2 regions of the Mesorhizobium sp. M0968 genome follow, and region 1 is predicted to be linked to the other one. Evidence: riboswitches for the same ligand, from Rfam matches in the RefSeq annotation. Region 1 holds a riboswitch; the other holds the start of a gene.
The links. Region 1 has a riboswitch for S-adenosylmethionine ahead of NKH67_RS28335 (O-succinylhomoserine sulfhydrylase). Riboswitches for the same ligand answer to the same signal wherever they lie in the genome.
Positions count from the first base shown of each region.

Region 1 (7,034 bases):
GTGGAACAAGCCGATGCTCGACGCCAATGGCGGCATCCGCGCGCTTGCCGCCGAGATCGCCGAGGACGCCGCCGCGACCAAGCTGGTCAACGGGCTCGGACTGCGGGTCAATCTTGTCGCCTCGCCCTTCGAACAGCCGCTCGGCCGGCGCACGCTTGGCGAGATCTGGTCGCGGCAGGCGCGCTGGGCGCGGCTGCGCCGCGTCACCTTCGCGCTGTTCTTCGCCCCCGAGATCCTGATCGGCGCGGCGCCGCCGCTGGTGCTTGCGCTGATCGCGGCGGCTGACGCCGGCGTCAGCCTGCCGGCAACCGCCATCGCCGTGCTGGTCGCGGCCTACCTGCCGGAATGCGCCTTGGCCTCGGCCAAGGGATGGCAGCTGTCGCCGCGCACGATCCCGGCGATGATGGCGCGAGACCTGATGCTTCCCGCCATTTGGGCGCGCGGATGGCTGAGCGGCGCCGTCGACTGGCGCGGCAATGTGATGACTATCCAGACCAAGGCCGTCGCGGAGCTGGAAGAGACCCCGTCCGGCGCCTGATCGGCGCGTCCCCGCTCGCCTCTGTTCGGCCAGCCCTTATCCGGCAACTCTCAGTGCCTGCTCGATGTCTTCGAGCAGGTCGTCGGCGTCCTCAAGGCCAACTGACAGCCTGAGCGTTCCCGGTCCGATGCCGAGCTCGGCGCGGGCCTCATCGGTCAAGTTCTTGTGCGTCGTCGTGGCCGGATGGGTGATCAGGCTCTTGGCGTCGCCGAGATTGTTGGAAATGAGCACGACGTCGAGTGCGTTCTGGAAGGCAAAGGCCGCCTGCTTGCCGCCCTTCACATCGAGGCAAATCAGCGTCGAGCCACCCGACATCTGCTTCTTGACTACGGCCGCTTGCGGGTGGTCGGCACGGCCGGGATAGATGACACGGGCGATTTGCGGGCGCTCGGCCAGGAAATCCGCGATGCGGCCGGCACTTTCCGTCTGCTGGCGTACGCGTAGCGGCAGCGTCTCCAGGCCTTTCAGCAGCGTCCAGGCATTGAAGGGCGAGAGGCTTGGGCCGGTGTGGCGGAAATAGTCATGCAGGTTCTCGTCGATCCATTTCTTGTCCGACAGAACGATGCCGCCAAGACAGCGCCCCTGGCCGTCAATATGCTTCGTGGCCGAATAGACGACGATGTGGGCGCCGAGCTGCAGGGGTTTCTGCTGCAAGGGCGTGGCGAAGACGTTGTCGACGATCAACCTGGCGCCGATCGCATTGGCAAGTGCCGCGACGGCGGCAATGTCGATCACTTCCAGCGTAGGATTGGTCGGGCTTTCCAGGAAGAACAGTTTGGTGTTTGGCTTGACCGCCTTTTCCCAATTGGCCATGTCGGTGCCGTCGACCAGCGTTGCCTCAATGCCGTATTTCGGCGCCAGCGTCTCGACCACCCAGCGGCAGGAGCCGAACAGCGCGCGCGCCGCCACGATATGGTCGCCCGCCTTGGCGCTGCACAGCAGTGCTGCCGTCACCGCCGCCATGCCGGATGCCGTGGCGCGCGCGTCCTCGGCTCCTTCCAGCGCGCACATGCGTTTTTCAAACATGTCGACCGTCGGATTGGCATAGCGCGAATAGATGAAGCCCGGCTCCTCGCCCTTGAAGCGGGCCTCCGCCGCTTGCGCCGTCTCGTAGACATAGCCTTGGGTGAGATACATCGCCTCGGAGGTCTCGCCGAAGCCGGAACGCAGCGTTCCGGCATGCACGAGTGCGGTCTGAGGCTTCCAGTCGCGCTTCTTGGTCATCATTCCATCCAAACACCAAAATTGGTCCAAACAACAAAAAACCGGTCGCGAAAGTCGCAACCGGTCCATATGGCCTTGCGGCCCGACGGTCCTTTAGCGACTTGTTTAACGTGGCTGCAAGCCGACCGGCCAAATCACCACGGGATAACGAGCTTTAGACCCGCGCCACGCTTGCGTCAATTGCCGGCATGATTAAGAGGGTTGTACCAAGCAGGTGCCAAACGCGTCCACGGTCGGACCTGCGACAGAACCTCGCCCGGCGTTCGAACGGAGCCAGACCCTTGCGGCAGACAGGCATTCTTCCCGATCAGGATATTTCCGCGCTGTTCCAGACGGGCGCGCTGAAATCGCCGCGCACGCTCGATGCCGATCAGATCCAGCCGGCCAGCCTTGACCTCAGGCTCGGCGACAAGGCCTGGCGGGTGCGTGCTTCCTTCTTGCCCGGCCCGGACCACAGGGTTGCCGACAAGCTCGACCGGCTGAAGCTGCACGAGATCAACCTCGCCGAAGGTGCTGTGCTGGAAACCGGCTGCGTCTACATCGTGCCGCTGCTCGAAAGCCTGGCGCTGCCCGCCCATATTTCCGCCTCCGCCAACCCGAAAAGCTCGACCGGACGGCTCGATATCTTCACTCGGGTAATGACCGACCGCGGCCACGAGTTCGACAAGATCGCCGCCGGCTATGAAGGCCCGCTCTACCTGGAGGTCAGCCCGCGCACTTTCCCGATCGTCGTGCGGACCGGCTCGCGGCTGTCGCAGATCAGGTTCCGCACCGGCAATGCGCTCTTGTCGGAAAACGAGTTGCACGAGTTGCACCGCGCCGAAATGTTGGTCGCCACCGAACCACCCAACATCTCAGGCGGGGGCATCGCGCTATCGATCGACCTCGACGGCGACAAGGACGGGCTGGTCGGCTATCGCGGCAAGCACCACACCGGCCTCGTCGACGTCGACAAGCGCGCCGCGCAGGATGTCGTCGATTTCTGGGAGCCGCTCTACAAGAGCGGTGCCGGCGAGCTGGTGCTCGATCCGGACGAATTCTATATTCTGGTGTCGCGCGAGGCGGTGCATGTGCCGCCGCTCTACGCGGCCGAGATGACGCCCTTCGATCCGCTGGTCGGCGAGTTCCGCGTCCATTATGCCGGTTTCTTCGACCCGGGTTTCGGCCATTCGGCGTCGGGCGGCACCGGCAGCCGGGCGGTGCTCGAGGTACGCAGCCACGAAGTGCCGTTCATCCTCGACCACGGCCAGATCGTCGGACGGTTGGTCTATGAGCACATGCTGAAACGGCCGCGGGCGCTCTACGGCACTGATCTCGGCTCGAACTATCAGGCACAGGGCCTGAAACTGTCCAAGCATTTCCGCGCCGCGCGCTGACCTTCCTCTCACTTCCGGGCTACGCCCGGCTCAAAGTGCCTTCACGGCGACCTTCACCGGCTGCTCGATTTCAAGCGGGTTGCGCAGTGGCAGGCCGAAATCCTGCGCCTCGATTTCGAATACGTCACCGGCCTTGGTCCTGACGCCGTCGGCAAAGGACAGCGTCGCCGTGCCGAACATGTGCACATGCACGTCGCCCGGCTGGCGGAAGGCTGAGTATTTGAAGTGGTGATGCTCGAGATTGCCAATGGTGTGCGACATGTTCGCCTCGCCCGACAGGAACGGCTTTTCCCAAAGCAGCTTGCCGTCGCGCAGGATGCGCGAAGTGCCGCGGATATCGGACGGCAGATCGCCGATCAGGATCTCCGGCCCGAACGAAGCATTGCGCAGCTTGGAATGGGCAAGGAAGAGATAGTTCACACGCTCGGTGACATGGTCGGAAAACTCGTTAGACAGCGTGAAGCCGACGCGGAACGGGGCGCCGTCGTCGCCGATCACATAGATACCGGCGATTTCCGGCTCCTCGCCGGCATCCTGGGCGAAGGCGGGCGACATAAGCGCCGCACCGGGCGCCACCGCCATGGTGCCGTTGCCCTTGTAGAACCATTCCGGCTGCACGCCGATCTGGCCCTTCGCCGGCTTGCCGCCCTCAAGCCCCATGCGGAACATCTTCATGGAATCGGTCAGCTGTTCCTCGCCGTCCGTGCTGAGCTTCTTGTGCATGGAATCGCGGGTCGCGGCGGAGCCGAGATGCGTCAGCCCGGTGCCGGTGAGATGGAGATGCGCCGGATCGGGATGGTTGATCGGCGACAGCAGCCGGCCCTTCTTGTAGGCTGCGTCGAGATCGACGGTTTCGCCGAAGCCCTTGCGCTCGATCAGGGCGACAAGCCCGCTGCCGGTACGCGCGGCTTCCATCGCCAGCGAATAGACGCTGCGGGCGCCGTTGATGACGCGGGTCTTGCCGCCGTTGCGGGCAACGACGCGGATCGTCTCGGCGTCGTCGAGGATTTGTGAGATCAGCATGGTAACCCTCTCTGAATTGTGGGCTGGCCTGCCCTTTCTCGGCAAACCCTACCCTGCGCGGCCCGGACCCCTGTCCGCGCCTCGGTTGAAATTCTTCGTCCGGATTGCGCTCGCGGATCAGGTCCCTCGGGGGACTTCTTTGCGCCCGGCAGCGCCGCGATGTGACCCGTATGCCTCCTGGTTGCCTCTCAAGCCTTGTTCTTGTTGTAGACGTCGAAGACGACGGCGCCGAGCAGCACCAGGCCTTTGACCACCTGCTGCCAGTCGACATTGACGCCCATGATCGACATGCCGTTGTTCATGACGCCCATGATGAAGCCGCCGACCACCGCGCCGATCACCTGGCCGACGCCGCCCATCGCCGAAGCGCCACCGATGAACACCGCGGCGATGACGTCGAGCTCGCTGCCGAGGCCGGCCGCCGGCACAGCCTGCCCCAGGCGCGCTGCGATAATCAGGCCGCCGAGTGCCGACAGCACGCCCATATTGATGAACACCATCAACGTCAGCCGTTCGGTCTTGATGCCCGATAGCTGGGCTGCCTTGGCATTGCCGCCCATCGCATAGATGCGACGGCCGATCGTCATGCGTTTGGTAACGAAGACGAACAACGCGATCAGCACGCCCATCACCATGAGAACGATGGGGAGGCCCCTATAGGTGGCGAATTGGTAGACGAGAAACAGCGCCAGCGCGCTGATCACCAGGGTCTTGACGACGAACAGCGAGAAGGGCTCGGCTTCGTAGCCATGCTTCTCGCGGGTGCGCCGTGCCCTGAGCCCGAAATAGGCATAGGCGAGCACGGCGACGAGGCCGATCACGATCGTCGTCAGGTGCAGCGTCAGGCCGCTGCCGACAATGGTTTTGCCGGCGGCGTTCACGGTTGGCGGTATCAGCGTCAATGGGCCGATCAGGTCCGGAATGAAGCCGGAACTGAGCGCCTTGAAGCCGACGGGAAGCGGCCCTACGGAAGACCCGCCACCCAGCAGCGCCTGGCAGATGCCGCGGAAGATCAGCATGCCCGCCAGCGTGACGATAAAGCTCGGTATTCGGTGATAGGCAATCCAGTAGCCTTGTGCCGCGCCGATCGCACCACCGACGATCAGGCAGATGATCGACACCACCAGCGGATTGCTCAATGGGCCAAGCGGCCAGATGACCATCATCATCGCCGCCAGCGCGCCGATGAAGCCGGCGACGGAGCCGACGCTGAGATCGATGTGGCCCGAAACGATCACCAGAAGCATGCCCAGCGCCATCACGATGATGAAGCTGTTCTGCTGCACGAGATTGCTGAGGTTCACCGGCTTGAACAGCGTTCCGGACGTGGTGAACTGGAAGAACACCATGATTGCGATCAACGCCAGCACCAACCCGTATTCGCGCAGGTTGGTGACCAGCGCCGAGACGGCAATGCGAGGTCCCTGTTGTAGATCCTGGGCAACGCCGGTCTGCGGCCCGGGAGCGCTTTCGGTGCTCATGATGCTTTTCCTTCTCCGCGGACGATGGCGCGCATTATCTTTTCCTGGCTGGCGTCGCTTGCCGCCATTTCGCCGACGATGCGTCCTTCGTTCATGACGTAGATGCGGTCGGTGATGCCGAGCAGTTCGGGCATTTCCGACGAGATGACGATGATTGCCTTACCCTCGGAGGCGAGACGCGCGATGATCGTATAGATTTCATACTTGGCGCCGACGTCGATACCGCGTGTCGGCTCGTCGAGGATCAGCACTTCCGGATTGGCGAACAGCCATTTCGACAGCACCACCTTCTGCTGATTGCCGCCAGAAAGGTTGCCGGTCATCTGGTAGACGCTCGAGGCGCGGATATTGGTCCTGCCGCGATAATCGTTGGCGACCGAAAGCTCGCGCAAATCGTCGATCACGCCGTGGCGCGACACGCCGGGCAGGTTGGCCAGCGTGATGTTGTGCTTGATGTGGTCGATCAGGTTGAGCCCGTAGGTCTTGCGGTCCTCGGTAACGTAGGCGATGCCGTGTTCCACCGCCTTGCTCACCGAAGAGACGTCGATCGGCTTGCCGTTGAGGAACACCTCGCCGGTGATGCGACGGCCATAGGACCGGCCGAACAGGCTCATGGCAAACTCGGTCCGGCCGGCACCCATGAGCCCGGCAATGCCGACCACTTCGCCCTTGCGGGCGTTGAGGTTGATACCCTTGATGACCTGCCGCTCGGCATGGATGGGGTGGTAGACCGACCAGTTTTTCACTTCGAGAACGGTCTCGCCGATCTTCGGCTCGCGCGGCGGATAGCGGTCGTCGAGCGAACGGCCGACCATCGAGGTAATGATGCGGTCCTCCGAGATGTCCTTCTTGGCCAGCGTCTCGATAGTCCGCCCGTCACGGATGATGGTGACCTTGTCGGCGACCCGGTTCACCTCGTTGAGCTTGTGCGAGATCAGGATCGAAGTGATGCCTTGCCGCTTGAATTCGAGCAGCAGATCGAGCAGCGCCTGGCTGTCCTTTTCGGACAGGCTCGCGGTCGGCTCATCGAGAATGAGCAACTTCACTTCCTTGCTGAGCGCCTTGGCGATCTCGACCAGCTGCTGCTTGCCGACGCCGATATTGGTGATCAGCGTGTTGGGGTCTTCCTTGAGGCCGACCTTCTTGAGCAGGGCGCTGGTGCGCGCCTCATTGGCATTCCAGTCGATGACGCCGTATCTGGCGTGCTCGTTGCCGAGAAAGATGTTTTCGGCGATCGACAGCATCGGCACCAGCGCAAGCTCCTGGTGGATGATGACGATGCCCTTGCGCTCGCTGTCATGGATGCCTTTGAAATGGCACTCATCGCCGCGATAGATGATCTGGCCGTCATAGGTGCCGGACGGATACACACCCGACAGCACCTTCATCAGC
Region 1 is NZ_JAMYNL010000026.1:14,120-21,153, reverse strand. It holds gene NKH67_RS28340 (ceramide glucosyltransferase) at 1-538, shown strand, start outside; gene NKH67_RS28335 (O-succinylhomoserine sulfhydrylase) at 575-1,765, opposite strand; SAM riboswitch at 1,836-1,913, opposite strand; gene NKH67_RS28330 (2'-deoxycytidine 5'-triphosphate deaminase) at 2,044-3,138, shown strand; gene araD1 (AraD1 family protein) at 3,169-4,161, opposite strand; gene mmsB (multiple monosaccharide ABC transporter permease) at 4,350-5,642, opposite strand; gene mmsA (multiple monosaccharide ABC transporter ATP-binding protein) at 5,639-7,034, opposite strand, start outside.

Region 2 (7,034 bases), on a different contig from region 1:
TTCTGTGAAACGATGAACCGCTCTAAGCCAGGCTGGCCTGCGATCGGCCTGCCGCGGCTTATCCCTTCGGCGGGTGTTCGACTGCCTGGCGGCCGAAATCCGGTACGTCGATATCCTGGCCGGCCTCGATGATCGAGCGGCGGACGGCGCGGGTGCGGGTGAACAGGTCGAACAGTTTTTCGCCGTCGCCCCAGCGGATCGCCCGCTGCAGCGAGGACAGATCCTCGGAAAACCGCGCCAGCATTTCGAGAATGGCGTCCTTGTTGTGCAGGCAGACGTCGCGCCACATGGTCGGGTCGGACGCCGCGAGACGGGTGAAGTCGCGAAAGCCGGAAGCCGAGTATTTGATGACCTCGGACTTGGTCACCGACTCCAGATCGTCGGCGGTACCGACGATGTTGTAAGCGATGATATGCGGCAGGTGCGAAACGATGGCCAGCGTCATGTCGTGATGCTGCGGGTCCATCGTGTCGATGTTGGAGCCGCAGCGGCGCCAGAATTCCGAGAGCTTTTCCAGTGCTGCGGGATCGGTACCGGGCAGAGGCGTGAAAATGCACCAGCGGTTCTCGAACAGTTCGGCAAAACCGGCGTCCGGTCCCGATTTTTCGGTGCCGGCCAAAGGATGGCCGGGGATGAAGTGCACGCCATCAGGCACATGCGGCTGCATCTGCGCGATCACCGATGCCTTGGTCGAGCCGACATCGGTGAGGATGGCGCCCTTCTTCAGCGCCGGCGCGATCTCCGCGGCGACCGTGCCTGAAGAGCCGACCGGCACCGAAACGATAACCAGATCAGCATCGCGAACCGCCTCTTTCGCATCCGTCGTATAGGTGTCGCCAAGGCCGAGTTGGCTCGCCCGTGCCAGCGTCGCTTCGCTGCGCGTCGAAATCGCGATTTGGCCGGCGAGCCCCTCGCGGCGGATGACGCGGGCCAGCGACGAGCCGATCAGGCCGATGCCGACCAGCGCGATTTTTTCGAACATCGGTGATGTCATGGTGTTCTAGCTTTTCAGGAATGTCGCGAGTGCTGCGACAACGCCGCGATTGGCCTCTTCGGTGCCGATGCTCATGCGCAGCGCGTTGGGAAAACCGTACCCGGAAACGCGCCGCAATATGTAGCCGCGCGCACTGAGGTAGTCGTCGGCGGCCGCCGCCGAATGCTTTTTGTCCTCGGGAAAGTGGATGAGGATGAAATTGCCGACGCTCGGCGTCACCCGCAGCCCGAGCCCGCTTAATTGCTCGCTCAGCCAGGCCAGCCAGGTCTCGTTGTGCGCGACGCTGCGTTCGATGTGGGCACGGTCGCGGATCGCCGCGATGCCGGCCTCGATTGCCGTCGCATTGACGTTGAAGGGTCCCCGCACGCGGTTGATCGCGTCGATGACGTGCATTGGCGCATACATCCAGCCGATCCGCGCCCCGCCCAGGCCCAATTTTGAGAACGTGCGGGTCATGACCACGTTTTCCGCGCTGCCCACCAACTCGACGCCGGCTTCATAATCGTTGCGCCGGACATATTCGGCGTAAGCTGCATCCAGCACCAGAAGCACGTTTCGCGGCAGGCCGGCATGCAGGCGGCGCACCTCTTGGAACGGCAAGTAGGTGCCGGTTGGATTGTTTGGATTGGCAAGGAAGATGATCCGGGTAGCCGGCGTCACCGCGGCGAGGATCGCATCGATATCGGCGCGTTCATCGGTCTCCTTGACCGTCACCGGGACGGCACCGGCCGACTGTATGTAGATCTTGTAGACCATGAAGCCGTGTTCGGTGATGATGGCTTCGTCGCCGGGCGCGAGGTAGGTCTGCGCCAGCAGGCCCAGAATCTCGTCGGAGCCGTTGGAGCAGACGATGTTCGCCGGGTTGAGCCCGTGCACCTCGGCGATCGCTTCCCTCAGGCGCCTGGCGCTGCCGTCGGGATAGACCGCGAGCTTGTCGGCGACCGCGCGCGCGGCCTCTATCGCCTTTGGCGAAGGGCCGAGCGGGTTCTCGTTCGCCGACAATTTATGGACCTTGGCGACACCTTCAGGCGCCGCGCTCTTGCCGGGCACATAGGCTTCGATGTCCATGATGCCGGCGCGGGGCTTTGGACGTGTCTGATCCGGTGTCTGACTCATTTCATGAAATCCGTCGAGAGTGCCTCCATCCGGAAGCCGCAGCGGAAATACAAGCCGTGGCCCGGAATGTCGAGGGCCGGCAATTCGGGATCAAGAACTTGCCGTTGACGAAGCCATGCGCGAGTCATAGAAGAACGGCTACAGTTCCGTGGTGATTTGGCCGGTCGGCTTGCAGCCACGTTAAACAACTTGCTAAAGGGCCGTTTGCATCTTGTAACCGGCTTTGCGAAGGCATGGCCGGTTTTTTGTTGCCCAGACCGGTGGACAACTGAAGGCCGGGCAAGGAGATGTGATGGTCGCTTTGCGCGCGCGAAAAACCAACAACGAGGCCGACCAGCCGTCGAGCCCGGTGTTGCGTTTCGGCGCCGACAAGCCGCTCAAGCTCGACGCCGGCACGCTGCTGTCGCCGTTCCAGATTGCCTACCAGACCTATGGCACGCTCAACGACGCGCGCTCCAACGCCATCCTCGTCTGCCATGCGCTGACCGGCGACCAGCATGTCGCCAACACCAATCCGGTGACCGGCAAGCCGGGCTGGTGGGAAGTGCTGATCGGTCCCGGCAAGATCATCGATACCGACCGTTTCTTCGTCATCTCGTCAAACGTCATCGGCGGCTGTCTCGGCTCCACCGGCCCCGCCTCGACCAATCCCGCCACCGCCAAGCCCTACGGGCTCGACCTGCCGATCATCACCATCCGCGACATGGTGCGGGCGCAGCTGATGCTGGTCGAGCATTTCGGCATCGAACAGCTGTTCAGCGTGCTTGGCGGCTCGATGGGCGGCATGCAGGTGCTGCAATGGGCCTCCAGCTATCCGGAGCGCGTCTTCTCGGCGCTGCCGATCGCCACCGGTGCCCGCCATTCCTCGCAGAACATCGCTTTCCACGAGGTCGGCAGGCAGGCAGTGATGGCCGACCCGGACTGGCATGGCGGCAAATATTTCGAGCATGGCAAGCGGCCGGAAAAGGGGCTGGCGGTGGCGCGCATGGCCGCCCACATCACCTATCTGTCGGAAGCAGCGCTGCACCGCAAGTTCGGCCGCAACCTGCAGGACCGCGAAGCGCTTACCTTCGGCTTCGATGCCGACTTCCAGATCGAGAGCTATCTGCGCCATCAGGGCATGACCTTCGTCGATCGCTTCGATGCCAACTCCTATCTCTACATGACGCGGGCGATGGATTATTTCGATCTCGCCGCCGACCATGGCGGCCGGCTGGCCGATGCCTTCGCCGGCACCAAGACGCGCTTCTGCCTGGTTTCGTTCACCAGCGATTGGCTGTTCCCGACCGAGGAGAGCCGCTCGGTCGTGCACGCGCTGAACGCAGCCGGCGCCTCGGTATCGTTCGTCGAGATCGAGACCGACCGCGGCCACGACGCCTTCCTGCTCGACGAACCGGAACTGTTCGCCGCCATCAAGGGCTTCATCGCCTCGGCCGCGCGGGCGAGAGGGCTTGGCGCATGACCCCGAAAGGTTGCAGGCTGTTCGGATCAGGACCATGCGCCAGGCATCAGCGCATGACCCCGAAAAGTTGCAGACTTTTCGGATCAGGATCATGTGCCGAGCAGGAGCCGAAGGCATGAGCGTCAACCGCGCCCAGCGCGTCGACCTCGAAGTCGTCGCCGATCTCATCCCGCCGCAGTCGCGGGTGCTGGACGTCGGTTCCGGCGACGGCCTGCTGCTCGAATTGCTGCAGGAGACCAAGAAGGTCGATGGCCGCGGGCTGGAACTGTCGCAGCGCGGCGTCAACGAATGCGTGGCGCGCGGCCTGTCGGTTATTCAAGGCGATGCCGACAAGGATCTCCAATTCTATCCCGACAAGGGTTTCGACTTCGTCGTTCTGTCGCAGACCTTGCAGGCGACCCGCAATCCGAAGCTGGTGCTCGACGAACTGCTCCGGATCGGCAACCGCGCCATCGTCTCATTCCCGAATTTCGGCCACTGGCGGGTGCGCCTTTCGCTGCTCTTCAACGGCCGCATGCCGGTGACCAAGGACCTGCCCTATTCCTGGTACGACACGCCCAACATCCATTTCTGCACCATTCGCGACTTCGTCAATCTGTGCGACGAGCTTGGCGCGACGGTGGAAAAGGCAACCGCGCTCGACGCCAACGGCCAGCGGATCGGCTTCTCGATGCCGTGGTGGTTCTGGAATTTTTTCGGCCAGCAAGCGGTATTCCTGCTGAAACGATAGGTTTGACAGGCAGAAGCAACGAACCTCAGACCTGCGCAAGAAACCATATTTTCAATTTTCAATCCAATGAAGTTGCCCGGCATTCTTTGTTGCTTTAACAGGTCTCAAACGGGTTGGTTTGGGGGAAGCAATGAAGACGTTAGTATTAGCAACAGCTTTGATGTCGGCCACTTTGATTTCCGGATGCACGACGTCGAAGACCGATTTCCAGAATGGACAAGTCGCGTTGAGCGGCAGCCCGGCGCTGAAACGGCAGGCGATCCAGCGGTGCATGACCAAATTCAAGATGCGGTTCGGCAAGGTTGAAAGGGCAAACCTCGCCGCGCTCATGAACGTCCCGGATGCCGGATTGGAACACACGTTCTGCACGCGATTGATGAACGGCTTCGCGAACGGGAGGATCAACTACTCGGATTACCTGGCTGCATTGTCGCATGGCGACATGTCCAACGCGATCAAGGTGCTGCAGGGGCGGTGAAGCTGCCGATGCAGACGCGATCCAAATTCGGTGCCGCCAGATAGATGGCGGCACCATAGACGCCGGTTGTACCCGATCATTCCCTCTATTCAAGCACGTCCGTGGCCTTGTGCGGGTGCTGGACGCCATCAACGAAGACCACGTCGGACCGGGAATTGCCGGTACGCAGCGGCAATATCTCCTGATAGGCGGGCGAGTCGTACCATGCACGTGCCTGCTGCCGGTTGGGAAACTCGATGACTATGAGATAGCCCGGCCAGGTGTTTTCAACGACTTCCACCTCGCCTCCGTGCACCACGAAGCGGCTGCCAAACGGTTCCAGCGTGGCATCGATCTTGTGCAGGTACTCGACGATCTGCGGTCCCGGCGTGACCTGGCGCATATGGGCGACGGCGTAGGCGGTCATGGCGTAACTCCTTGTGGTCGAAGACCGGACAACCGGCTTGATGGGAGCAGTTTGCCGAGACGTCGCGCACAGGTCGATTACCCCCGAGGTAATGACACTGAATACAAAACCGACGCGCCGCTGCCGTCAGCTGAAAGATATTTCCGCCTGGCACCGATGATTTCCACCCACCTGCGCTGTCCTTATCGATGAGCGCGCCTGGATGGTCCGGCGGCCGGGAATAGAGAGGTGATCCATGGGATCGTTGCAAAATCAGAATGTCGTCGTCGTCGGAGGCAGCCGTGGTGTCGGCCGCTCGATCGCGGAGGCCGCCCTCAAGGAGAAAGCGACGGTGCTGGCCGTCGCCCGCGGAAAACAGGCCCTGGCGCAATTTGCCTGGGAGGTCTCGGGCGTGAAGACGCTCGCGGCCGATGCTACGATGGACTCCGCCCCGGATAAGGTCTTCGCCGCGCTTGAGCCGGACGTACTGGTGATCTGCGCAGGTGCGCTGGCGCCTTCTGCGCCGGTGCATGAACAGAACTGGAAGGCGTTCTCGGCAAATTGGGACACGGACGTCAAGGCGTCGTTCCTGTTTTGCCGGGCCGCTGTGCGGCGTCCGCTCAAGCCGGGGACCCGGATCGTTCTGATCTCCAGCGGCGCGGCCTTGACCGGCGGACCACCGAACGCCGGCGGCTATGCTGGCGCAAAACGCACGCAGATGTTCCTGGCCGGTCATAGCCAGAAGGAGGCCGACCGGCTTGGCCTCGGCCTGCGCTTCATGGCGCTCGCGCCGATGCGCATCATGCCGGAAACCGGCGTGGGCAAAGCCGGCGTCGACAGCATAGCGGCCTATATGGGCATCCAGCCGGCGGACTTCATCGCCGCCATGACCGACATGCAAACGCCGGCCGATGTCGGACGGGCGGTGGTCGCACTCGCCACCGGCCAGCCGCAAGGCAGTTCCTTCATGGTGAGCGGTAGCGGGCTTGCCCCGGCCGCCTGAGGGGCGCGTAATGCAACGCTCGCTCGTAACCGCAGAAGCCACATGACAAACGGTCAACCACCTCTGCAACCATCACGCCAGCCGATCCTCGATCGGCTGGCCTTCGAGAAGGTCACGGCCGCGCATCGCCGCGAGCTCAAGCTGCATTGTTATCGCATGATGGGTTCGCTGCACGAGGCCGACGACCTCGTCCAGGACACGTTGCTTCGCGCCTGGCGCGCAAGATCGGAGTTCGACGGGCGAGGTTCGGTTCGCGGTTGGCTCTACATGATCGCGACCAACGCTTGCCTCAACGCCATCAAGGCGAGGTCGAGGGCGCGTCGCATTCTCCGGGAACCCGGACGGCCGCCCTCGCACGGGGCGGCCATAGGCGGGCCGGTAGCCGACATCGCCTGGCTGGAGCCCTACCCCGACGCCGAGCTTCCAGACATTGCCGGCAGCGAGCCAGGTCCGGAAGCCCGTTACGAGAGCCGCGAGGCCGTCCAGCTCGCCTTCGTCGCGGCGATCCAGGATCTGCCGCCCAGGCAGCGCGCCGCGCTGCTGCTTGCCGACGTCCTCGGATGGTCGGCTGTCGAGACGGCGCGTTTGCTGGGCGGATCGACGGCTTCGATCAACAGCGCGTTGCAGCGGGCCCGCGTAACGCTGGCGGCGCGCTATCCTCAGGGACGGCCGGCCAGCCGATCACGGCCCAGCCCCGAAGAAGGCCTGCTGCTCGAACGCTACATGCAGGCCTGGCAGGCCGCCAATCTCGACAGCTTGATCGAGCTGCTGCGTGAGGACGCCATCTATACCATGCCGCCTTGGCGTGAATGGTATCAAGGCCGCGAAGCGATCCGCGGTTTCTTCGAGACCGTCTGGCCTAAGTT
Region 2 is NZ_JAMYNL010000001.1:127,896-134,929, forward strand. It holds gene NKH67_RS00595 (prephenate/arogenate dehydrogenase family protein) at 59-994, opposite strand; gene hisC (histidinol-phosphate transaminase) at 1,001-2,110, opposite strand; SAM riboswitch at 2,249-2,326, shown strand; gene metX (homoserine O-acetyltransferase MetX) at 2,403-3,572, shown strand; gene metW (methionine biosynthesis protein MetW) at 3,688-4,302, shown strand; gene NKH67_RS00615 (hypothetical protein) at 4,433-4,780, shown strand; gene NKH67_RS00620 (DUF1330 domain-containing protein) at 4,866-5,186, opposite strand; gene NKH67_RS00625 (SDR family NAD(P)-dependent oxidoreductase) at 5,422-6,168, shown strand; gene NKH67_RS00630 (RNA polymerase subunit sigma-70) at 6,211-7,034, shown strand, end outside.
Region 2: another riboswitch for S-adenosylmethionine. It lies ahead of metX (homoserine O-acetyltransferase MetX); the one in region 1 lies ahead of NKH67_RS28335 (O-succinylhomoserine sulfhydrylase).